Catalinimonas alkaloidigena: one gene and its partner. The protein of the gene in region 2 interacts with the protein of the main gene of each other region in a pairwise test. Links are inferred from orthologs where the notes say so. Each region holds a gene or a part of one and is shown on either strand. Other genes may lie near its edges. The genes, in order: topA and OKW21_RS27490.

Region 1 (11,343 bases), 4.5 Mb from region 2 along the record:
ATTTTCGTTGCTGAGATATTCGGCCAAGTAGGAGATTGCAGGGTTGTGAGCAAGCAGTATGAGGTGATTACATGTACTTTGTTCTTCATTCACCACCTTGAGCAGGGTGCGCACAGAAGCATTATATAGATCATCTGAAAAATTAATTTTGTGCAATTCATATTTCAATTGCTCTGCCATAAGTTCTGCGGTAGCCTTAGCACGTTGAGCACTGCTGCTGATTACTGTATCGGGTAGTAAATTTTGTTCAAACAGGTATTTCCCTACACGGGGAGCGTCGCGATACCCTTTGGCAGTAAGATCTCTTTCTATATCTTTGATACCAGCTACTGCTTCAGCAGACTCGGCATGGCGCCCTAAAAACAATTTCTTAACCATTTGTAGAAGTATATGTTAATGAAAAAACAATTCCTTTTATTTGCAGCGAATATTGCAATGTGTTGTTTAAAAAGTAGTTAAAATGTAGTTTATCTCAATAATTATTTATTACGCCTGTTCGTACTTATTTCTAAACCGACCATAAAGTAAGCATAAGATGCCCAAGAACTTAGTAATCGTAGAATCACCGGCGAAAGCGAAAACCATAGAAGGATATTTAGGTAAAGATTATGTTGTCGCTTCAAGCTACGGACATATACGAGATCTGCCAAAAGATGATAAAGCTATTGACATCAATAATGGTTTCAAACCTACTTATACAGTTTCTTCTGATAAAAAAGAAGTTATCTCGCAGCTGAAAAAATTAGTAAAAGATTCTGATCTTATCTATCTGGCGAGTGATGATGACCGTGAAGGAGAAGCTATTTCATGGCACCTCAAAGAAGAGTTGAAGCTTAAAGACGAGAAAACACGCCGCATTGTCTTCAGAGAAATTACAAAAACCGCGATTTTAAATGCTATTCAGACCCCCAGGGGCATTGACCTAGACCTTGTCAATGCGCAACAGGCAAGACGAATCCTGGATCGTCTCGTAGGGTTTGAACTTTCTCCTGTACTCTGGAAAAAGATAAAGAGAGGCCTCTCTGCCGGGCGTGTACAGTCCGTGGCTGTAAGGCTTGTGGTAGAGCGTGAGCGTGAAATTACGGAGTTTGAGTCCAAATCTTCTTATAAAGTTAGCGCCGAATTTATCGTAGATAAAAACAGTATGCTTAAGGCTGAACTTCCCAAAAAATTTGATACTGAAGAGGAAGCACTAGCTTTTCTGGAAGCATGCCGTGATGCAGACTTCCACATTAAAAAGCTGGAGAAGAAACCTGTAAAAAAATCACCTTCTCCCCCATTTACTACTTCTACGCTTCAGCAAGAAGCTGCCCGTAAACTTGGATTCTCCGTTTCTCAAACCATGACGCTGGCACAGCGACTTTATGAGGCAGGTAAGATCAGCTATATGCGAACTGATTCTACTAATTTATCTGAGGAAGCATTACAGGGTGCCTCTAAAGAAATAAAAGCTACCTTCGGAGACGGTTATTTACACACACGTACTTTTAAAACCAAGTCAGATTCTGCTCAGGAAGCGCACGAAGCCATACGTCCCACGGACTTCTCAACCAATGAAGCCGGTAAAGACCGTAATGAGCAAAGGCTTTATGAACTGATCTGGAAAAGGGCTATCGCTTCTCAAATGGCTGAGGCTCAGATTGAGCGTACCTTAGTTACCATCGCGATTGATTATAAAAATCCTTCATCAGCCCAAGGCCTGCCGGATTCACTTTCTGCAACTGGTGAAGTGGTCAAGTTTGATGGTTTTTTGAAGGTTTACATAGAATCTACTGACGATGAAGAAAATGATGAGGACCGTAAAGGTATGCTTCCTCCCCTTACCGAAGGTCAGAAGCTAACACTTGATTTTATGAAGGCCAGACAGGGCTTTACGCGTCATCCTCCCCGCTATACGGAGGCTAGCCTCGTAAAAAAACTGGAAGAAATGAGCATAGGCAGACCCTCTACTTACGCACCTACTATCTCTACTGTTCAAAAGCGAGGCTATATCCTTAAAGAAGATCGTGCGGGTACAGAAAGAGAATACAAAGAGCTTACCCTGATCAAAAAGGGTGACAAAATAGACCAGCAGAAGCTTACCGAAATTACCGGTACGGAAAAGAAAAAGCTTTTTCCTACTGATATCGCGATGGTAGTCAATGATTTTCTGGTTGAATATTTTGACAATGTAATTGATTACTCTTTTACAGCTCGGGTAGAAAAAGAATTTGATGAAATTGCCCAGGGTAAAAAAGAGTGGGTACAGATGTTAGATGAATTTTATCAACGTTTCCATTCTAAAGTAGAAAGTTCTGAGCAGATAGACAGGTCTCAGGTTAAAAATGATCGTCTTCTGGGAGAAGACCCCAAAACAGGCTTACCAGTGATCGCACGCCTGGGAAAATTTGGCCCTATGGTCCAGTTGGGTGAAATGGATGCTGAAGAAAAACCAAAGTTCGCCAGTCTGAGAAAAGGTCAGTTTATTGAAACCATTACCCTGGAAGAGGCACTTGAATTATTCAAACTACCTAGAGAAGTTGGTGAGTTTGAAGGAGAGACCATAACGGCTAATATTGGTCGTTTTGGACCTTATGTACGGCACAAAAACCTATTTGCCTCTATACCAAAGGATGAAGATCCTATGGCTATAGATATTGATAGAGCTATTGAGCTGATTGAGGCCAAAAGAAAAGCGGATGCGGAAAAATACATCAAAGTTTTTGATGAAAATGAAGAAGTACAGGTACTTAAAGGCCGCTATGGCCCTTACATCAAGGTGGGTAAAAAGAACGTCAAAATTCCAAAAGACAAAGAGCCTTCAGAACTCACCCTGGAGGAGTGCCTGGAACTGGCAGAAAAAGCACCGGAAAAAAAAGGTAGAAGCAGGTCTAAGAAAAAATAATAGCGTTATCCCGACAGAAATTGTCGGGATTTTTTTTTTAGAATGCTGATGCAACCTCCTTGCTACATAATGCATCTCTTCTAAAACTACACTAATTATGCTTACTTTTTATCATTCGTTCTCATCCTTCGCCTTACTGCTAACTATGTTTTGTTCAGCGGAAGCTCGTACGCTGAAGCAGGTAATTGCAGTGCCCTTTTCCCAAGTCATCATTTCTGATGGCATAAACATCCAACTTTATCAAGGAAGCAGCCAGCAGCTTACAATTGATTATATTAATGTAAATCCAGAAGATATAATTGTTGAAGTAAAAGGAAAAAAGTTGAAAATTTACCTGAATGGGTGTAAAAATGGCTGTAAGTATAATCAATACCCAAATGCTGATGTACAGCTTATCCTAAGCTATAAGGAATTGGAGAAGCTTGTTGTGAAAGGCGATAATGAAGTGTATCATACAGGAGAGCTTGACAGAGAAAAATTCATATTAAAGTCTTACGGAGATAATCATATTAATTTTAAATCCATCTACGTGCAAAAGCTCAAAACCTCATTGTATGGTGATAACAATCTCACTATTGAGCGGGGCGAAGTAGATCAGATCAAACTTAAAGCATTCGGGGACCACAAAGTTTCATTACTCAGCCTTTCTTGCGCAAAGGGTAAAATACATGCGTTCGGCGATAACGTATTTGAGCTTAATATAAGTGATCAGCTCTTCTTAACCTCACTTGGCGATGCCAGTATTCGCTGTCAGGGAAACCCGTGGGTAGACAAAAAGCTAGTATTAGGAGATTTAAGCTTGCGTGTATATCAGTAACATTAGCTATGGCTAAGCTCTGCTTTTGCTGACTTTCTCCGCTGATATCTTCTGATGATAGGATAAGCAATAACAGATGCTAATATAATTCCCGTTCCGGCATAAAAACCAGGTGTCATCTGTTCTTTGTCACCCAGTAATATTAGTGCTAAGAGTATTCCGTACACAGGTTCCATATTGGTAGTCAGGTTAACCGCATAAGCCGATACATTTTTCATCAATCCAACAGAAGCTGAATAAGCATAAACGGTACAAAGCAGTGCAAGCACTGTCAGGTAAACCCAGTCCATTGCAGTGGGCTGCCAATACACCAGCCCGCCCTCACTTATGTATTTTGAATAAAAAGGCAGAAATAATAAAGTGAACAAAAATGCTCCTCCCATCTCATAAAAAGTGATGGTGTAGTGATAATACTGCTTGGTAAACTTACTATTGATCACTGTAAAAAGAGAAGCTAAGAAGGCTGAGGCAACTGCCATAATAAGCCCTAATGCATGATTAAATTCAAAGCTGAAAATGAGATACAGTCCAAATATGACCATGAGACCTAAACCAACTTCATAAAGCTTTATTTTTTTGCGGTAAAAGAAGGGTTCAATAAAACTTGTCCAGAGGGAGCTAGTAGCCATGCCTGCCAGACATACAGAAGCTGTGGAAACCCGGGCTGAACCAAAAAATAATATCCAATGAGCACCAATAAGACAGCCGGTTAGCATGATTTGAATCATGGCTCTGTTCTCCAGTTGTAATGGCTTTCTCCAAAGAAGCAATAAAACAGCCAAAGCGACTGTGGCTAATAATGTACGATACAATACGATTTCTACTGCAGGTATCGTAATAAACAGTCCTAGTATAGCCGTAAAACCCCAAATCAACACTACAAAATGGAGATGGATATAATGTTTTACCTGTCCAGCCATTAACGAGGTACAAATTTATAAAGTATCACCCCAACACCTGTAAAAATGATATTGGGAATCCATACCGCTATGATGGGATTCATAGAATTTGCTTCTGCAATACTTCGGGAAAAAATGAAGAAGATGATAAACAGAAAAGCAATACCAAAACCCAAAGCTATTTGAAAACCTGAGCCACCTCTGGCTTTTTTAGCAGACATAATAACGCCAATGAAAGTCAATATGATAGCGGTAAAGGGTGACATGTAACGAATATACTTTTCCACCCGATACAGTGGAATATCGTTAGCCCCTCTTTCTTTTAATATCTCAATGTGGCTGTTCAGCTCAGGTAAGGTTAAGGTTTCGTACATTCCATAGGTACTTCCAAAGTCTTTTGGATGGATGTTAAGTGTTGTATCCATTTCATCTCCAGTATTGATAGACTCATCCATGCCATTAAATACATGCTTTTTCCATTGTCTCAATCTCCACTTAGAGGTAGCGGAATCCCATTCTATTCTTCTGGCAGTAATCTTTTCCAGCATCTGATTCCCTTCAATTTTCTCTAAAGTAAATCGGTAGCCAACGTCAGCATTGTTATTATAACTCTCCATATACGCGTATGCCTCAGGAGATATTTTCATATGGATGTTACGCTCACTGTAGTCAAATGGACTTTTAACATATTTAAGTTCAAAAGCGATCCTGTCCTTATTAGCATTGGGGATCACCCAGCCATTTAGCCAAAAGCTTATTGCTGCAATAAATAATGCACCGATCATATAGGGAACAAGCATTCTTCGAAAGCTCACACCACTACTCAGTATTGCAATAATTTCTGTATTGCCGGCAAGTTTAGAAGTAACAAAAACAACAGCAATAAATACTGTAATGGGAGTGATGAGACTAGCTACATAGGGTATAAAATCAACATAATAAGCCATGATTTGCATGGCATTCAGTTGATGCTCCATAAAGTCATCATTCTTCTCAGTATAGTCTATCACACTGACTACTGCGACCAGTAGTAAGACGACAAAGAAGAAAGTGCCTAAGAACTTCTTGATAATATATACGTCTAGTATCTTCATGTACTTATAAGCACGTCAAAGTCTGGTCATTAGTTTGTTTACCATACTATTTTTCCAAATGGAAAAATCACCAGCCTGAATATGTTCTCTTGCCTGACGAACCAGCCAGAGATAGAAAGTAAGATTGTGAACACTCGCAATCTGCGCTCCTAATATTTCTTTTGAATGAATGAGATGCCTTAGGTAAGCTTTGGAATAATGTGTACTTACATACCCACCTAATGCTGCGTCAATAGGAGTAAGTTCATCTTTCCATTTTTCGTTCCTGATATTAATAATTCCCTGGGTAGTAAACAACATACCATTGCGGGCATTTCTGGTAGGCATTACACAGTCAAACATATCCACTCCCTGGGCAATAGATTCGAGAATATTTGCCGGTGTACCCACACCCATAAGATAACGCGGCTTATCCGTTGGTAATATATCACAAACCAGTTCTGTCATTTCATACATCATTTCAGCTGGTTCACCCACTGCTAATCCTCCAATAGCATAGCCATCTCTCTCACAACCCGCAACAAACTCTGCTGACTCCTTGCGAAGATCTCTATAGACACTTCCCTGTACGATTGGAAAGAGTGTCTGTTCAAAACCGTACTTGGCTTCAGTAGCATCAAAACGCGCACAACAGCGCTTGAGCCAGCGGTGCGTCATGGCCAGGGATGATTTTGCGTACTCATATTCGCAGGGATAAGGCGTGCATTCATCAAATGCCATGATAATGTCTGCGCCTATGCTTCGCTGTATATCCATCACACTTTCAGGCGTAAAAAAATGCTTTGAACCGTCTATATGAGACTGAAAAGTAACTCCCTTTTCTTCAATTTTACGGTTTTCTGCCAACGAATACACCTGATAACCGCCACTGTCGGTCAGTATGGGGCCATCCCAGCCATTAAATTTATGCAGACCACCTGCATTCTCGAGCAGTTGAAGGCCAGGTCTAAGATATAAGTGATATGTATTAGCAAGAATAATGTCCGCATTGATATCCTCTTTCAGCTCTCTCTGATGTACCGCTTTCACGGTTCCTGCCGTTCCTACAGGCATAAAAATAGGTGTATGTATTAACCCGTGATCAGTATACAGTACCCCTGCCCTTGCCTTGGACTTCTGATCATTTACTTGTAATTCAAATTTCATATTCTACTAGGCTGTATGTTTTAGCGAAACCATCTCTTTTTCAGCTTTACTTATTTTTTGTTTATACCAGATATTAAGAATTACTCCTCCCACTACGAGCATCATTCCCAGATAGGTGTAAATATTAAAAGTTTCACCAAAGAAAATATAGCCAAAGCATAAAGCATAGATAATATTTAAGTACTTAAGGCTCGCTACTTTGTTAATTTCCTCCTCCTGAAAAGATTTGGTCAGGAAATACTGAGCAAACTGGGTGAGTAATCCAATACCCAGTAGCGTAAGCCACTCAATACCTTGTGGCATTACCCAGTTCCAGGCTGAATAAGCACCTGTGATAGGCACTGTGACCAGAGGAAAGTACATGACGATCACTAGCGGATGTTCGCTTTTTTTCAGTTTGCGTATGATGGTGTAAGCCATTCCTGCCCCTAAAGCAGCCATAATCCCCATCAGGATATGTATGATTTCTACCCTGGCATCAAAACCATTCACGATCAAAATTCCGCAGAAAGACAGGACAAAGAAAATGCCCTGCCAGAACCTGAATCGTTCACCTAATATGAGAACTCCCAATATCGCCGTCACTATTGGTGCTAAAAACTGAAGAGTAACCGCGGTAGCCAGTGGTATTTGCTGTATGATTACAAAGTACAATACCAAGCCTACTGCTCCAGAGGCCCCCCTGGCAATCAAAAGTGGTTTATTATTTCCCCAGATATGAATACCTTTTGCTTTAAGTATACTGTAGCTCAGAACAAGTGATATTACAGATCGAAAAAAAACTACTTCCACTGCCGGTATTTGTGTCACCCATTTGACTAACACATTCATACAGGCAAAAAGGAAAGTAGCGAGCAACATGTACTTAACCCCCTTACTTATTTGCATCTTATTCTTGAATCGCTGATGTTATCAACATGCTATTAATAAATAAAAAAAGACACTAAGAGTTTAGCGCCTTTGGTAAACCTTTTCAAAACATGGAACTGTTTACGATAATTCGTATATGGAAATTTTAAAGTCTTAACTGATTTGAATCGGTTTGTGTTGCTTTCGCTGATTGAATAACAACTCTTTATCATCAGCGTCGGCTTTAATAGGTACCTGAAAGTAGAACCTGCTCCACGCTCCTAATTCGCTCTCCACATGAATCTGACCGCCATGGGCATCTACCACTTCTTTGGAGATGGCTAATCCCAACCCTAAGCCATGCTTATTTTTCTTTCCGTTAGTGTTTAACTGCACAAATTTGTTGAAAACTCTTTTTAGGTTTTCTTTAGAAATGCCGGGACCATAGTCTTTCACTGAAAATTCTACCATGCCATCTACTTTTCTGGCTTCTAAAATTATTTTGCCCCCTTCAGGAGAGTAGCGAAGTGAATTGGTCATTAAATTAATGAGTACCCAGGATATCTTTTCAGGATCAATACAAATATCCGGCAGACTCTCATCTATTTTCTTAACGATCAGCACATCTTTCTGCTTGAATTTTACCTCAACAGGTGCAACCGCATACTCCATCAAAATTGAAGGATTGATCAGTTCTTTTTCTAAAGTGATACGCCCATTTTCAACTTTTGAGAGATCTAGTAATTCTGTGACCATATTTACCAGTCGCTGTACCTCTCGCTTCATTGAATTTACTGTTTTACTCTGTTCTTCATTTAGCGCACCAAAACGAGTATTGCTTAACAACATCAAACTCATATTCAGTGCTGAAAGAGGCGTCTTAAGCTCATGAGATACTACCGCAATGAAATTTGACTTTGCTTCATCTGATTCTTTGAATGAAGTTATGTCTTTGAGCGTAATAATATGACCGAGAAATTTTCTGACAGAGGTGTCTTTACTATAGACTTTGTAAATCTCCTTGGTAAAGAATGCATTCTTACCATCTTCTTTATGGATTTTTAAAAAGCTGTGAGTCTCTTGTATGGACGCCGGCTTATAATCTTTTTTGCTGAGAGAAGCTTCAAGCTCCTGCAATACATCATTCTCCTCGGCAAGCTCCCACAATTTTTTTCCAATCAGCTCACTTTCTTCCATATCAATGAGACTTGAGCTTGTCTCATTTACTAAAATAATCTCCTCCTGCTCATCAAGAATAATCAGTCCATCATTCATACTTCTGATGATAGATTCCATCCTACTTTTCTGAATCTGTACTTCCTCAATGTTTAGCTTTTCAAATTCCTGTAAACGAACTGACATATCATTGAATGCTAGCGCAAGGTCCCCTAACTCACTGCTTGAATCAACTTTTATTTCCTGCTGATACTCACCCTGAGAAATACGTTTGATCTTTTCAGTAATCTTAGTTAATGGCTTTACAATCTCATGAGGTACTTTATACACTGTCCATCCAACAATCATTAATACTAAAACCATGATCAGAAAAACATAGATCTTGGACCTGAAATACAACGCCTGAGCATAATCGTCTTTTGCACTTAAATCTTTATGATTGAGCGTAACCAGCTCAACACAGTTCTCTCTGATTACTTCATTGAGCCTTTGAAGCACAGTAAAATAAAGCCCCACCCTGTCAACTGTTGTCTTAAAATCGTTAACATGATGAATATAACTGGCATACTCATCTTCCATTTGACTTACAAGCATAACTTCTTTTTGGTTTGAAGCATTCTGCCGGCAAATGGCCAGATTATTATTAAGAATTTGTTTTTCCTTATCTAGGATAGTGATCAGAGAAGAATCGTTATAATTTTGGCCAAGGCAAACTTTTGTCAAGATCTGATCCATTTTGGACAAAGAGATTAATATCTGCTCAGATGCCTTGACTGATCTGTAATTATCTTCCAGAATTTTAGTAGAAGCAGTCCCCAGATTACCCAGATAATATATGGTTACCACTGCTAAGATTAGTGTCAAAAAGAGCACAAGGAGAAATCCCGAAAAGATTTGGGTTCTTATTTTCATCTTCTGATAAAAAGAAGTCAGCGCAACAATTTTTTGCAAAATGCTTTTTCCAGAAGAACTCACAATAATTAGACGAATGGTTAAAATTTAGGAAAAAGTGATAATAGCAGAAGGTAAGCTTGTCATAATGAAAAAAAATCCTCATTATGAAACATCATTACCCCACATTATACTCTTTAAGCTTACGATAAAGGGTGGCCAGACCAATGTCTAGTCTTTTCGCTGCTTCAGATTTATTCCCGTTTACCATAGTTAATACCCGCAGAATATGTTCTTGCTCTACTGTCTTCAAATCAATATTGTCACCTGAGGGTTCAGATTCATAGGTAGAATATGCATTTTCTTCATGCATCACTTCATTCTTTGGACTCTGAATTTCTTGGTGAGAAGCAGCCAAAACTTCATTTGGCAGCGTATCTACAGTAAGTTCACGTCCATCAGAAAGTATTACAGCTCTCTCAATGACATTTTTTAGTTCTCTTACGTTGCCAGGCCAGTGATAACGCCTGAGGTAATACATGAATTCAGGCTCAATTTTTATAATTTCTTTATTCACCTGTTCAGCATAAGCTTTTAAAAAGTGAAAAGCAATCAGCTCCAAATCCTCAGGACGCTGTCTTAAAGGGGGTAATTCAATCGCAAAAGTACTTAGCCTGTAATAAAGATCTCTGCGAAACTCACTGTTATTCTCATCCAGTAAATCCCTATTGGTAGCCGCAATGATCCTGATATCCACAGGTATAGGATTGGTGTCTCCTACTCTGTTAAATGTTTTATTCTCTAGTGCACGAAGTAACTTAGCCTGAAGTTCCTGACTCATCTCTCCGAGTTCATCTAAGAAGATGGTTCCACGGTCAGCTACTTCAAAGTAACCTTTCTTATCCATGGTAGCACCTGTAAACGCACCTTTTTTATGGCCAAACAGCTCAGACTCCTGTAAATCTTTAGGAATAGCCGCACAGTTAATTGTCACAAACGGCCCCTTACGCCTCCGGCTTGCAAGATGAATAGCTTCTGCGAGTAACTCTTTTCCTGTACCGGTTTCACCAAGTAAAAGCACTGTCGTATCAGTAACAGCGACTTTCTTAGCAAGCTCAATCATTTTTTTAACAGGGCGGGATTTTCCTATGATTTTCTTAAAGCTTGAACGAGAATCGGTTCTAAAATCCATTTCCTGTACCTGACGGTGTAGAATAGATTTCTCTATCGCTTTCTTGGCAATCAAGGGTAGCATATCGTCACCATCACCTTTAGTGAGGTAATCGAAAGCACCTAGCTTCATGGCTTTTACCCCATCTTTCACATTACCAAAAGCAGTAAGCACTACCACTTCAGTAAGCGGATATTCTTTTTTGATATATTTTGTAAATTCTATTCCATTAATGTCCGGTAGCATTACATCGGTCACTACCAAATGTATTGTCTCAGAAAGCAAAATGTCTTTTGCTGTAGTTACATCACCTGCTTCAAGTATTTTAAAACCCTCAAGACTTAAAATTTTAGAAAGCAACCCCCTTAAATTCTCTTCATCTTCAACTACCAAAATTGACTTTCCCATAGTATCCA
Region 2 (11,141 bases):
TTGACCTGAACACAATGGTTAATAAACTCAAGGAAGTAGATTACCGATGGGTAGCCCTGGCCATCGGTATTTTTTTAATGAGTCATCTCCTCAGAGCTTACCGCTGGAATATCCTGCTCTATCCGCTCGGATATAAGCATCTCACAACTTTTCGGACACTCCTGGCAGTAATGGTAGGTTATTTTGCCAATCTCATCATCCCTCGCATGGGTGAAGTGAGTCGCTGCGGAATACTGAAAAAAACCGATGATATTCCTATTACCACTTCACTAGGAACAGTGGTAGCAGAACGTCTGGTGGATCTGTTCTGTCTCTTTACCGCTATGGTCATGCTTTTTGTGTTGGAGTTTAGCCGGCTAAATGAATTTATCCTTTCCTTTTTGGGAGAAAAGCTGGATGTGCTACAGCAAAATGTAGGAACTATTTATATACTGATCGGGGTAGCAGCGGTGGCTTTACTGCTCTTTTTTGTCCTGAGAAAAGCAATTCAGAAAAGCCTGACTCAAAACAAATTGTTTATTAAGCTACGAAACCTGGGGCGTGAAGTCCTTAAGGGACTCACCAGCATAAGCAGAATAGAAAACAAATCAGGCTTCTGGGTTTCCACATTTACTATTTGGCTATGCTACTATATGATGTCTTATGTAGTATTTTTCGCCCTGCCGGAGACCTCTATCTTAGGATGGAGAGCCGGATTGGCAGTACTTGTAATGGGTAGCCTGGGCATGGCGGCTCCAGTGCAGGGTGGTTTTGGTACTTTCCACGCATTGGTGAGTGGCGTATTGCTCCTATACGGAGTAGCAGAGCAGGAGGGAGTGTTATTCGCTACCCTTATCCACAGTATGCAAACCATTTCATTTATTATTTTTGGAGGCATAAGTTTCTTTATCGCCTCGGTGCTTTCTACCAAGAAAAGAGAAAAATATCCTCAGCCTCAAAAATTTGATGTCTGAAAAAACGACTTTTGAGGTATAACTTCTGTTTAGTTATTAACGTAAAAGGCTATGCATCAATGAGCATAATACGATAAATATACGTTGTAGATGTAAACCCATAAGAATAAAAAGACTATGTATTTTATATTAATAATAGGGATCATGATCTTGAGCTTTGCAGTAAGCCAGAGACTCAAGAATAAGTTTAGAAAGTATTCGCAGATTGGCTTACAGGCTAATCTGACAGGCCGGGAAATTGCTGAGCACATGCTACGCGACAATGGCATCCATGATGTAAGCGTAGTTTCAGTGCCAGGTCGTTTGTCTGACCATTACAATCCGGCGGACAAAACAGTTAACCTGAGTGATGATGTATATCACGGGCGTTCGGCTGCAGCTGCGGCAGTAGCAGCCCATGAGTGCGGCCATGCTGTTCAGCATGCCACTGCTTACAGCTTCCTGGAGTTTCGCTCTGCCATGGTTCCAGTACAGAATGTGAGCGCCAAAGTGCTGAATGTAGTAGTAATGATTGCGCTCTTTGGAGGCTTTTTCCTTTTCCAAAGTTTTCCGATTCAGCCAGTCTTGCTGGTCATTATAGCATGTTATGCAGTGATTACACTTTTCTCACTGGTAACTTTACCAGTAGAGTTTGACGCTAGTAAAAGAGCGCTGGCCTGGATTAAAGGGCGAAATGTAGTGACCCCCGGAGAATATGATATGGCCAAAGACGCATTAAAATGGGCGGCTATGACCTATGTAGTAGCTGCATTAGGTTCAGTAATGGCTTTGTTATATTATGTATCTATCTTTCTGGGCAGCAGGGACTAATTAATCATACCATATTTTGAATAAATAAAAAGCACCTCCAGAGGTGCTTTTTTTGTAATACCCATCCCAAAACTTATATTGCATAATAATACTCTGCATGCATAATAAATAAGTTTTCACTTGTAAACATTTAATGTATGGATTTTCAATTAACAGAGGAGCACCTGGCTGTACAAGAAGCTGCGAGAGACTTTGCTCAAACAGAACTGCTTCCCGGAGTAATAGAAAGAGATGAAAAACAGGAGTTTCCAGCCCAACAGGTAAAAAAAATGGGAGAGCTGGGTTTTATGGGCATGATGGTAAGCCCGGAATACGGAGGAGGGGGCATGGACACCAAATCTTATGTGTTGGCCATAGAAGAAATTTCTAAAGTGGATGCTTCTGCGTCAGTGTGTATGTCGGTAAACAATTCATTAGTCTGTTGGGGGATTGAAGAATATGGAACTGAAGAGCAAAAGCAAAAATATTTACCCGAACTGGCCAGTGGAAGGCTACTTGGTGCTTTTTGTCTTTCAGAACCAGAAGCGGGCTCTGATGCCACTATGCAACGAACATCTGCGCTGGATCATGGAGATTATTATCTGGTAAACGGAAGCAAGAACTGGATCACCAATGGTAATAGTGCTTCTATATACCTTATAATGGGCCAGAGTGAGGCTGAGAAAAAACATAAAGGAATCAATGCATTGATTGTAGAAAAAGAATGGGAAGGCTTTGTGGTGGGGAAAAAAGAAAATAAAATGGGTATAAGGGCCTCAGATACGCACTCCCTGATGTTCAACGACCTGAAAGTACCGAAGCCAAACCGTATAGGAGAAGACGGGTTTGGTTTTAGGTTTGCCATGTCGGTGCTCAATGGAGGTCGTATAGGTATTGCCGCACAGGCTCTGGGCATAGCATCAGGCGCTTATGAACGCTCAGTACAATACGCCAAAGAAAGAAAAACTTTCGGACAGGAAATCAGTAAGCATCAGGCGATTCAATTTAAGTTAGCAGAAATGGCCACCAAAATTGACGCAGCCCGCCTTCTTTGTTTCCAGGCTGCTGACTTGAAGGATAAAGGCCAATCCTATATCAAAGAAAGTGCTATGGCTAAGTTATATGCTTCTCAGGTAGCTATGGAAGTGACTATCGAGGCAGTTCAAATTCACGGCGGATATGGCTATGTGAAGGAATACCACGTAGAGCGTATGATGCGTGATGCCAAGGTTACCCAAATTTATGAGGGTACTTCAGAGATTCAAAAGCTAGTAATTGCAAGGGAAATATTAAAATAGATATGTTTTAATGTAATATTTATGGAAAAAATTAAATAAATTTGTATTTTGCGTACAAGTTTATAATTTCTTATTTGGAAAGTTACATAGGTTTATTAAATTTGAAGTATTGTTTTCAGATAAGAATTTTTCTTTTCACCATATATATTATACTCCTAAACTGAATGGAAGATTATAATAAAATTATTGAATCACTCAGCGTAAGGTTCATTAAGTCGAAAAATATAAGAATCTTACAACCTGTAAGAATTCAAAATTATTATGATGTAGAAAATACCATCTTAATTTTGAATCGTGGGAAAATCAGGTACGGAAGTGATAACACAGAGGTAAGTGGTGGCAATGTTGTGTTTATTCCCGGAGGAAAACAGGTATCTGTAACCTATGGTACCGGTGATCCGGTAAGCCTGTCAAATGATGACTTCATCAACAATAAAGAATTATATTTTCAGTCACTGGAGACTACAGATGTAAAGACTCTGGAGGCTGAAAACTTTAGTTTTATTAACTTTGAAGCAAAGGTATTTGATTCCGTGAATTTCTTTGCTTCACTGGATATCCCTCCTTTTGTGCTTGAGGATAATAGTAGGATCCCTGAGATCATACAGGAAATTTTGCGGGAGAATAATTCTGACACTCCCGGAAAAGATAGAATTATTAAGCTAAGCACAGAGCGTATGGTGATTGAAATCATTCGTTACATTCTGGATAACAGAATGTTTGTGGAGCAATTGGCTACCAATAGTACTTACTTCAAGGATCCTCGATTGATTGATATTTTCGCATATATCAAAGACAATATAGGGGGAGACTTATCCAATAAGGTGTTAGCCAATGTGGCTAATGTGTCTGAAGATTATGTAGGGCAATATTTTAAGATGTTGACCGGCATTAATCCTCAGGATTACATTGAATATCAGCGAATGGAAAAAGCGGTGAACCTTTTGAGGACTACCAAGAAAAGTATTCGTGAAATAGGGAAAGATGTTGGCTACAAAGATACAGCTTACTTTTGCCGTCGTTTTAAAATGATGTTTGGTATTCCTGCTGGCAAAATGCGTCGCAGAGAATCACTGATGAACGTATAAAGAATATACTCCTATACTACCTAACGTGGCCCGGATATGCATCCGGGCTTTTTTATTTCTTTATGTTCCGGTTCAGGTAAGAGGTAAAGTCAGGTTGTTCCCTTTCATAATCACCGGTAATTTTTGCAGATGCAAAAAGGAAATTCGCAGAAGCTTTATTACAGGCAAAAGGAATATCCCAGGTTACTGCAATACGCAATAGGGCTTTTACATCAGGATCATGAGGCTGAGGCTCCAGAGGGTCCCAAAAGAAGATCAAAAAATCAATTTTACCCTCTGCTATTTTGGCGCCAATCTGTTGATCTCCTCCCAAAGGTCCACTGAGCAACTTATTAATTGTTATGCTTTTGAGGTCTTTAATGCCCTCTTCAAGCATTTTACCCGTGGTCCCGGTTGCATAAAGTTCGTAGGCAGCAAGAAGGTCGATATGGTTTCTTACCCACTGTAGAAGCTCAGGCTTTTTATTATCATGGGCCACGAGGGCAACTGCTTGTTTCTTTTTCATAAGCACAAATTGGTTCTTATACTAAGATATAAAAATGAAGGTGTAATCATTACATGCTTTTTTCCTCATTTACCAACTGCTCAGTAAAATCAAGCTTCATACAAAGGCCACCCCCTGCACCTGAGCAAATTGCTCCTTGGCATTTTTCCACATACTCCTGGGTAGACTTAGCCGATAAAAGCAATCTTCAGCAAAATCCTGATCTTTGATCTGGGCCTGAAATTGTTCAATAAGCCGCATTACCTCATTGGTTACTGTGTATTCAAATCGGATAGACAAATCCTTATGGATGATTTTTTTTACTACCTGATTATGGGCAATAGCGTCAGCAGCTGCGGTTTTGTAGGCATGGATGAGGCCGGGCACACCTAGTTTAGTGCCACCAAAGTAGCGCACTACTACGATGAGCACATCAAATAAATTTTGCGAGCGGATTTGTCCCAGAATAGGGTCACCGGCAGAGTGTGCGGGCTCTCCATCATCATTGGCCCTGTAAGTTTCTTCTCTGCCCTCTTCCGGCTTCAAGATAAAAGCAAAGCAATGATGGCGGGCATCATAATATTGTTTCTTTAGCGTCTCTACTTTCTCCTTTATTTCTTCATCAGAATTGACGGGGTAGGCAAAAGCCAAAAACTTGCTCCCTTTTTCTTTGTATAATCCTTCAGACTGTGTTTTTAAGGAATAATATGTGTCCTGCTCTTTCAAAGGTGAAACTAATATTGAGCTAATGATTTAAATGCTTCTCCCAGGTGTTCAATTAAATTGGAAGCCAGCATAGCCTCCTGACCAAGCGCGTCCGTAGCCAGGTCACCTGCTTTGCCGTGTAAATATACACCTAATAAAGCAGCATCAAGAGGATCATATTTTTGAGAAAGCAAAGCGGTAATGATTCCAGTAAGCGCATCGCCGGTGCCCCCGCTAGCCATGCCGGGATTTCCAGTACTATTGAAGCAGATTTTTCCGCTAGGCGTACCTACCGCAGTATTAGCCCCTTTCAGCACGACAAAAACTTCATATTGCCGACAAAACTTTGTTAATAGCTGTAAACGGTGAAAATCATTTTCAGCGGGCTGGGTTAGTCTCTCAAACTCTTTGGGGTGAGGAGTAAGCACTGCGTTTTCAGGCAGTAAGTCTAAAAGATCCCGGTGCTGGCCACAGATATTAAGCGCATCAGCATCTAATACCATGGGTTTTTGCAAAGATTGAGCTTTTTCTAAAATGCTTTTTAAAGCCATCACAGTCTCCTCAGCGGCACCCAAGCCAGGACCGACGCCTAGTGCATCATATTTGTCAAGGTCGGTAGGCCCCTGCTGGGGCAGGTCCGTAAAAATATATTGATGACGGTCTACAGTGGTCATCGCTTCAGGGTTTGCTATTTGCATAATCTGGTAGCCACATTCAGGAACATGAACGGTAAGAAGCCCCACTCCAGAATGAAGACAAGCTCTGGCACAAAGCACTGCAGCGCCCATTTTTCCATAGCTTCCGCTAATAAGCATCGTTTTTCCAAAAGTTCCCTTATGGGAGTGAGTATCACGTTTCTTCAGGAGAGACTTAGCCAGCATATGATCAGTGAAATAGTAATCTACAGGCGTCTGTTCAATGAAATTACGATCAAGCCCAATGTCAAGTATCTCCCACTTGCCTACAAAATGCGCACTCTCTGGAAGAAGAAAAGCCAGTTTAGGCATTTGGAAGCTAAAGGTATAATCAGCCCTTATAATGACAGCATCATCATCTTCAACTTCCAAAGGTTGGTCAGCAAACAAGCCGGAGGGAATATCTATGGCGACAACCGCGGCTTCAGAAAGATTAATTTTCTCAATCACCTGGGCAAAAATGCCTTCTACTTTGCGAGAAAGCCCTGAACCGAAAAGTCCATCAATAACAATTGCCTCCCTGGGAATATCGGGTATGTCACTTTCTTGTTCAATGTTATTGATGGTGATATGCTCTGCCAGCCTTTCGCGATTAATCTTAAAATCCTCAGAGCCTTTATCTGCGGCATGAACCGTGAAAGCATGGATATTACAGTGATGCTGATGCAATAATCTGGCAAAAGCCAGACCATCACCGCCATTGTTTCCCGGCCCGCTAAATATATATACAGGGTTGACGGTAGCACCAAAAGTCTCTATAAACTGATGCTTAAAAACGGTAGCAGCCCTTTCCATCAAGTCAGTAGAACTGATAGGCTCATTTTTGATGGTAGCGGCATCTGCATCGCGGGTTTGTTGAGCAGTAAGAATCTTCATAGTGGTAATTTCAAAATAGAAATAATCTAAGTTCGTGGAGACAATAATGTGAAAAAGTAATTTTATAGCATTCTATAAAGGAAGCATGAAATAAATTATACCATTACCATCTCATATGCAGTTAATTTCTAAAAAATTAGGAATTAAGGTGTTTTTGATTACTCTAATCAAGTAGATTTGCAACTTGTTTTATAAACAGCGTACAAAAAGCAGAAAATATGGCAAGAGAAGTGATTAATACCTCAGAAGCTCCCGCACCTATTGGCCCTTACAGCCAGGCGATTCAAAGTGGTGCTACTCTTTATGTTTCCGGGCAGATAGCACTTGATGCAGCCAGCGGGGAATTAATTAACGACAATATTACAGAAGAGACTCATCAGGTAATGAAGAATCTGGAAGCCATCTTAAGTGCTGCAGGAGCTGATTTTAGTAAGGTAGTGAAGTGTTCTATTTTTGTTAAAAATATGAGTGATTTTGCTACCGTAAACGAAGCCTATGGTCAGTATTTTAAGTTACAGCCCCCAGCCAGAGAAACCGTAGAAGTGAGTGGCCTGCCCAAAAATGTAAATGTAGAAATTTCCTGCATCGCCACCTTGGACTAAGTATGCGTCACAGTGTTAGCTTTACTTCCCTTAAGCAGAGAAACCATTGTATCTTCATATGAAGCACAACAGCTATCGGAGAGGCTGTGGAATGTTACCGAACCTACCCGTAGCGGAGAGTGGATGCCCGATGTACGAGATGAAGCGTTGTATTTCAATGGCTGGGTAAAGAAAGAACACTTTAAGCTATCTCGTAAAGTGAGCCGTGCAAATAACTTTTTGCCTATGATTAGTGGCAAAATAGAAAGTAGCTCAATGGGAAGTATTGTTTTTATTCGCTACAGGCTGTTTATGTGGACATTATCATTTTTGATATTCTGGTCTGTACTGACTGGTGTTTTTGCATTATATTTTTTTATCTACGAACGTATTTATATCAATGCGATATTTTCTCTTCTTCTGGGAGTAGCCAACTATGTCATTGCAATACTCAACTTTCATAAACAGGTAAAGCTTAGCAGCCGTATACTACACGAGGTATTAGAATAGAACTTAAAATAATTTTATACAACCATCAATCATAGCCATAGTTTATAACTATACATAGATCAAGCATTAGTAAATGGAACAAAATATAAGAGTAAGGTTTGCCCCCAGTCCTACCGGCCCACAGCATATTGGAGGGATACGTACGGCATTATATAATTATCTTTTTGCCCGGCAAAAAAAAGGAACATTCATTCTGCGTATTGAAGATACAGACCAGACCCGCTATGTCCCCTGCTCAGAAGACTATCTGAAAAAAGCTTTAAAATGGTGTGGTATACAGCCAGATGAAGGCGTAGACGAAGGTGGCCCCTATGCACCTTACCGTCAGTCAGAACGTAAAGAAATATACGGAAAATACGCGCAGCAGCTGATTGATGCCGGGCATGCTTACTATGCTTTTGATACCGAAGTAGAGCTGAATGAAATGCGGGAACGCCTGAAAGATGCACGTGTAGCACAGCCTCAGTATAATGCCATCACCCGAATGACCATGAAAAACTCGCTGACCCTTTCTGAATCGGAAGTCAAAGCGAAAATGGATGCTGGCGAGCCATATGTTATTCGTCTGAAAGTTCCACGCAAAGATGAGGTTCGTCTCAATGATATGGTCCGTGGTTGGATCATGGTTCACTCCTCAACACTGGATGACAAAGTGATTATGAAATCTGATGGTATGCCGACCTACCATCTGGCCAATGTAGTGGATGATCACTTGATGGAAATCACCCACGTGATCAGGGGAGAGGAGTGGCTTCCTTCTGCACCACTGCATGTACTCATGTATCAGTTCTTAGGCTGGGAGGAGAGTATGCCTCAGTTTGCACACCTTCCACTATTGCTCAAGCCCGATGGTAACGGTAAGTTAAGTAAAAGAGACTCACTGAAACATGGCTTCCCGGTATTCCCAATGGAGTGGACCGATGATGAAAAAAACCAGCTTCCCGGATTTAAAGAAGAAGGGTATCTGCCTGAAGCTTTTATCAACTTTCTCGCTTTTCTGGGCTGGAACCCCGGTACTGAGCAGGAGTTGTTTACCAAAGAAGAACTAATAGAAGCATTCAAGATAGAAAATATTAACAAGGCAGGGGCCAGGTTTGACATTCATAAAGCACAGTGGTATAACCAGCAGTACCTCCGCCAGAAATCGGACGATGAACTTGCCGGTATGCTGCTCTCAACCTTAGAGAAAGCAGGAGTAGAAAGTAGTCGAGACAAGGCAGTAAAAGTAAGTGGTTTGATGAAAGAGAGAGTGACTTTCCCTGCGGAAATATGGGAAAATGCAAAGTTCTTTTACGTAGCGCCCCAACGATATGACGAAAAAATCGTTAATAAAAAGTGGACGGAAGAGGCTACTACTGTATTACAAGCTTATGCTAACGCCCTTAAGCAGCACGATGGGGCATTAAATGCAGATCAGGCCAAAATCGTCTTAGAACAAGTTCTGAATGAGCTTGAAGTAAAAATGGGCAGAGTGATGCAGGCATTACGGCTGGCGGTTACAGGAGAAGGCTCCGGACCCGACCTAATGCCAACCATTGAGGTCTTAGGTAGGGATGAAACCGCAAACCGGATCGAGAATGCCCTTCAAAAATTAGAGATGCACGTAAAAACGTAGATACATTATGAGTAGAAAAAGATTGAGTAAAAGAAGCAAACCTAAAGTTAATGATGAACTGAATGGTTTTGATATCAAAATTGATTCTTTCGGAGAAATCCGCTCGACACTGGATATTGACAAGATCAATAAATTTTTAAATCGTCACGTAGATGATAAAAAATTGCGTGATCGGGATGATATCGATAAAGGGTCGGAAGAAGCAGCGGCTAAGCGTATGGAAGAGTAGGTATATCCGCGCTTAAAAGCTTTTAGATGCTATTTACAAAGCAACCTCAAGAGGTTGCTTTTTTTGATAAGTTATTATGGAAGAAAAAAGTGAAGCTTTGCTTCAGGAAGCGCAACTGGAACAGCTAGTAGATCAATTGGCTGAAAATGGATACGGGCTGATAGATCATTTTTTTTCGCCTGATGAAGTAAATGCAGTGATCAACAGATTTCAGGATCTGTCAGAAGAAGGAAAGTTCAAAAAAGCTGGAATTGGGAAGATGCAGAATTTTGCGGTGGATAAATCCGTAAGGGGAGATTATATACGATGGATCAACCCCAATGATATGATGGAGGTTACAGCCAATTATGTTGGAAAAATGCGCCAACTGATGGAATACCTAAACTACACCTGTTTCCTGGGGTTAAAAGATTTTGAGGCCCATTTTGCGATGTATCCGGCGGGAACGTTTTATAAGCGCCATGTAGATCGCTTCCATCAGAAGCCACACCGGGTGATTTCTACCGTTTGTTATCTCAATGAAAACTGGAAAGAAAAAGATGGAGGCCAGCTCAGGATGTTTTTACCTGATGAAGAATTTGATATTGCCCCTCTTTCCGGCAGGATGGTCTGTTTTAGAAGTGAGATTGAGCATGAAGTACAGCTCACTTCACGTCCCCGCTACAGTATTACCGGTTGGATGCTGGATCAGCACTCAAGTCTCACCTTCCTGTAAACATTGAAGACATCATATCAAGCGCTATTCATATTTGTTAATGAATTAAAAGAAGCTGACTAGCCAGTCAATTGTAATATTCTGAGAAATCAAAAGCATACCGATCTGTCACCGCAATATTTGTTGATACAGGGTAGTTTTTTTGGAGCCTTAGCTGACTTTTAATTAAATTAATTAGCAAACCTTAAACTTAATTAATCAACTTTAACCCTTATTACCCAATGAACAAATCGCATGAAATTGATTATGAGATTCATGGACACGGCATACAGGTCGTAGAAGTAGAGCTTGATCCTAATGAAACGGTGATTGCTGAAGCCGGGGCCATGGTCTACATGGACAATGGGATACAGTTTGAAACCAAAATGGGAGACGGTTCAAATCCAAACCAGGGCTTTTTTGGGAAATTGCTTTCTGCCGGTTCACGCATGCTTACCGGAGAGTCTGTTTTTATGACCCACTTTACCCACCGGGGGCACGGAAAAGCTAAAGTTGCGTTTTCAGCGCCTTATCCGGGAACAGTAATTCCAATTGATCTTTCCGAAATGTATGATTACAGCCTCACAGTGCAGAAGGACGCTTTCTTATGTGCTGCCCTTGGTA

The links.
Region 1: the proteins of OKW21_RS27490 (region 2) and topA interact in binary tests that used the Escherichia coli proteins (3 or more experiments, as listed by UniProt). The link is inferred for Catalinimonas alkaloidigena from one-to-one orthologs.

The regions. Positions count from the first base shown.
Region 1 is NZ_JAQFIL010000001.1:2,328,445-2,339,787, reverse strand. The notes cover bases 155-3,209. They hold topA (type I DNA topoisomerase), read left to right. Parts: upstream 155-535; coding sequence 536-2,884; downstream 2,885-3,209. Other genes in these bases: OKW21_RS09590 (GIN domain-containing protein), read left to right, coding at 2,982-3,209; OKW21_RS09600 (SixA phosphatase family protein), read right to left, coding at 155-378. In the rest of the region: more of OKW21_RS09600, read right to left, coding at 1-154; more of OKW21_RS09590, read left to right, coding at 3,210-3,701; OKW21_RS09585 (DMT family transporter), read right to left, coding at 3,704-4,621; OKW21_RS09580 (LptF/LptG family permease), read right to left, coding at 4,621-5,694; tRNA guanosine(34) transglycosylase Tgt, read right to left, coding at 5,710-6,840; OKW21_RS09570 (DMT family transporter), read right to left, coding at 6,847-7,728; OKW21_RS09565 (sensor histidine kinase), read right to left, coding at 7,864-9,711; OKW21_RS09560 (sigma-54-dependent transcriptional regulator), read right to left, coding at 9,935-11,343. UniProt on the Escherichia coli protein: Releases the supercoiling and torsional tension of DNA, which is introduced during the DNA replication and transcription, by transiently cleaving and rejoining one strand of the DNA duplex.
Region 2 is NZ_JAQFIL010000001.1:6,788,195-6,799,335, reverse strand. What follows is about bases 3,535-6,387. They hold OKW21_RS27490 (IMPACT family protein), read right to left. Parts: upstream 5,339-6,387; coding sequence 4,730-5,338; downstream 3,535-4,729. Other genes in these bases: OKW21_RS27485 (NAD(P)H-hydrate dehydratase), read right to left, coding at 5,347-6,387; OKW21_RS27495 (methylglyoxal synthase), read right to left, coding at 4,181-4,633; OKW21_RS27500 (helix-turn-helix domain-containing protein), read left to right, coding at 3,535-4,128. Also shown: OKW21_RS27515 (lysylphosphatidylglycerol synthase transmembrane domain-containing protein), read left to right, coding at 1-953; OKW21_RS27510 (zinc metallopeptidase), read left to right, coding at 1,071-1,763; OKW21_RS27505 (acyl-CoA dehydrogenase), read left to right, coding at 1,901-3,040; more of OKW21_RS27500, read left to right, coding at 3,205-3,534; more of OKW21_RS27485, read right to left, coding at 6,388-6,888; OKW21_RS27480 (RidA family protein), read left to right, coding at 7,107-7,490; OKW21_RS27475 (hypothetical protein), read left to right, coding at 7,503-7,979; gltX (glutamate--tRNA ligase), read left to right, coding at 8,053-9,594; OKW21_RS27465 (hypothetical protein), read left to right, coding at 9,602-9,823; OKW21_RS27460 (2OG-Fe(II) oxygenase), read left to right, coding at 9,900-10,538; OKW21_RS27455 (TIGR00266 family protein), read left to right, coding at 10,760-11,141.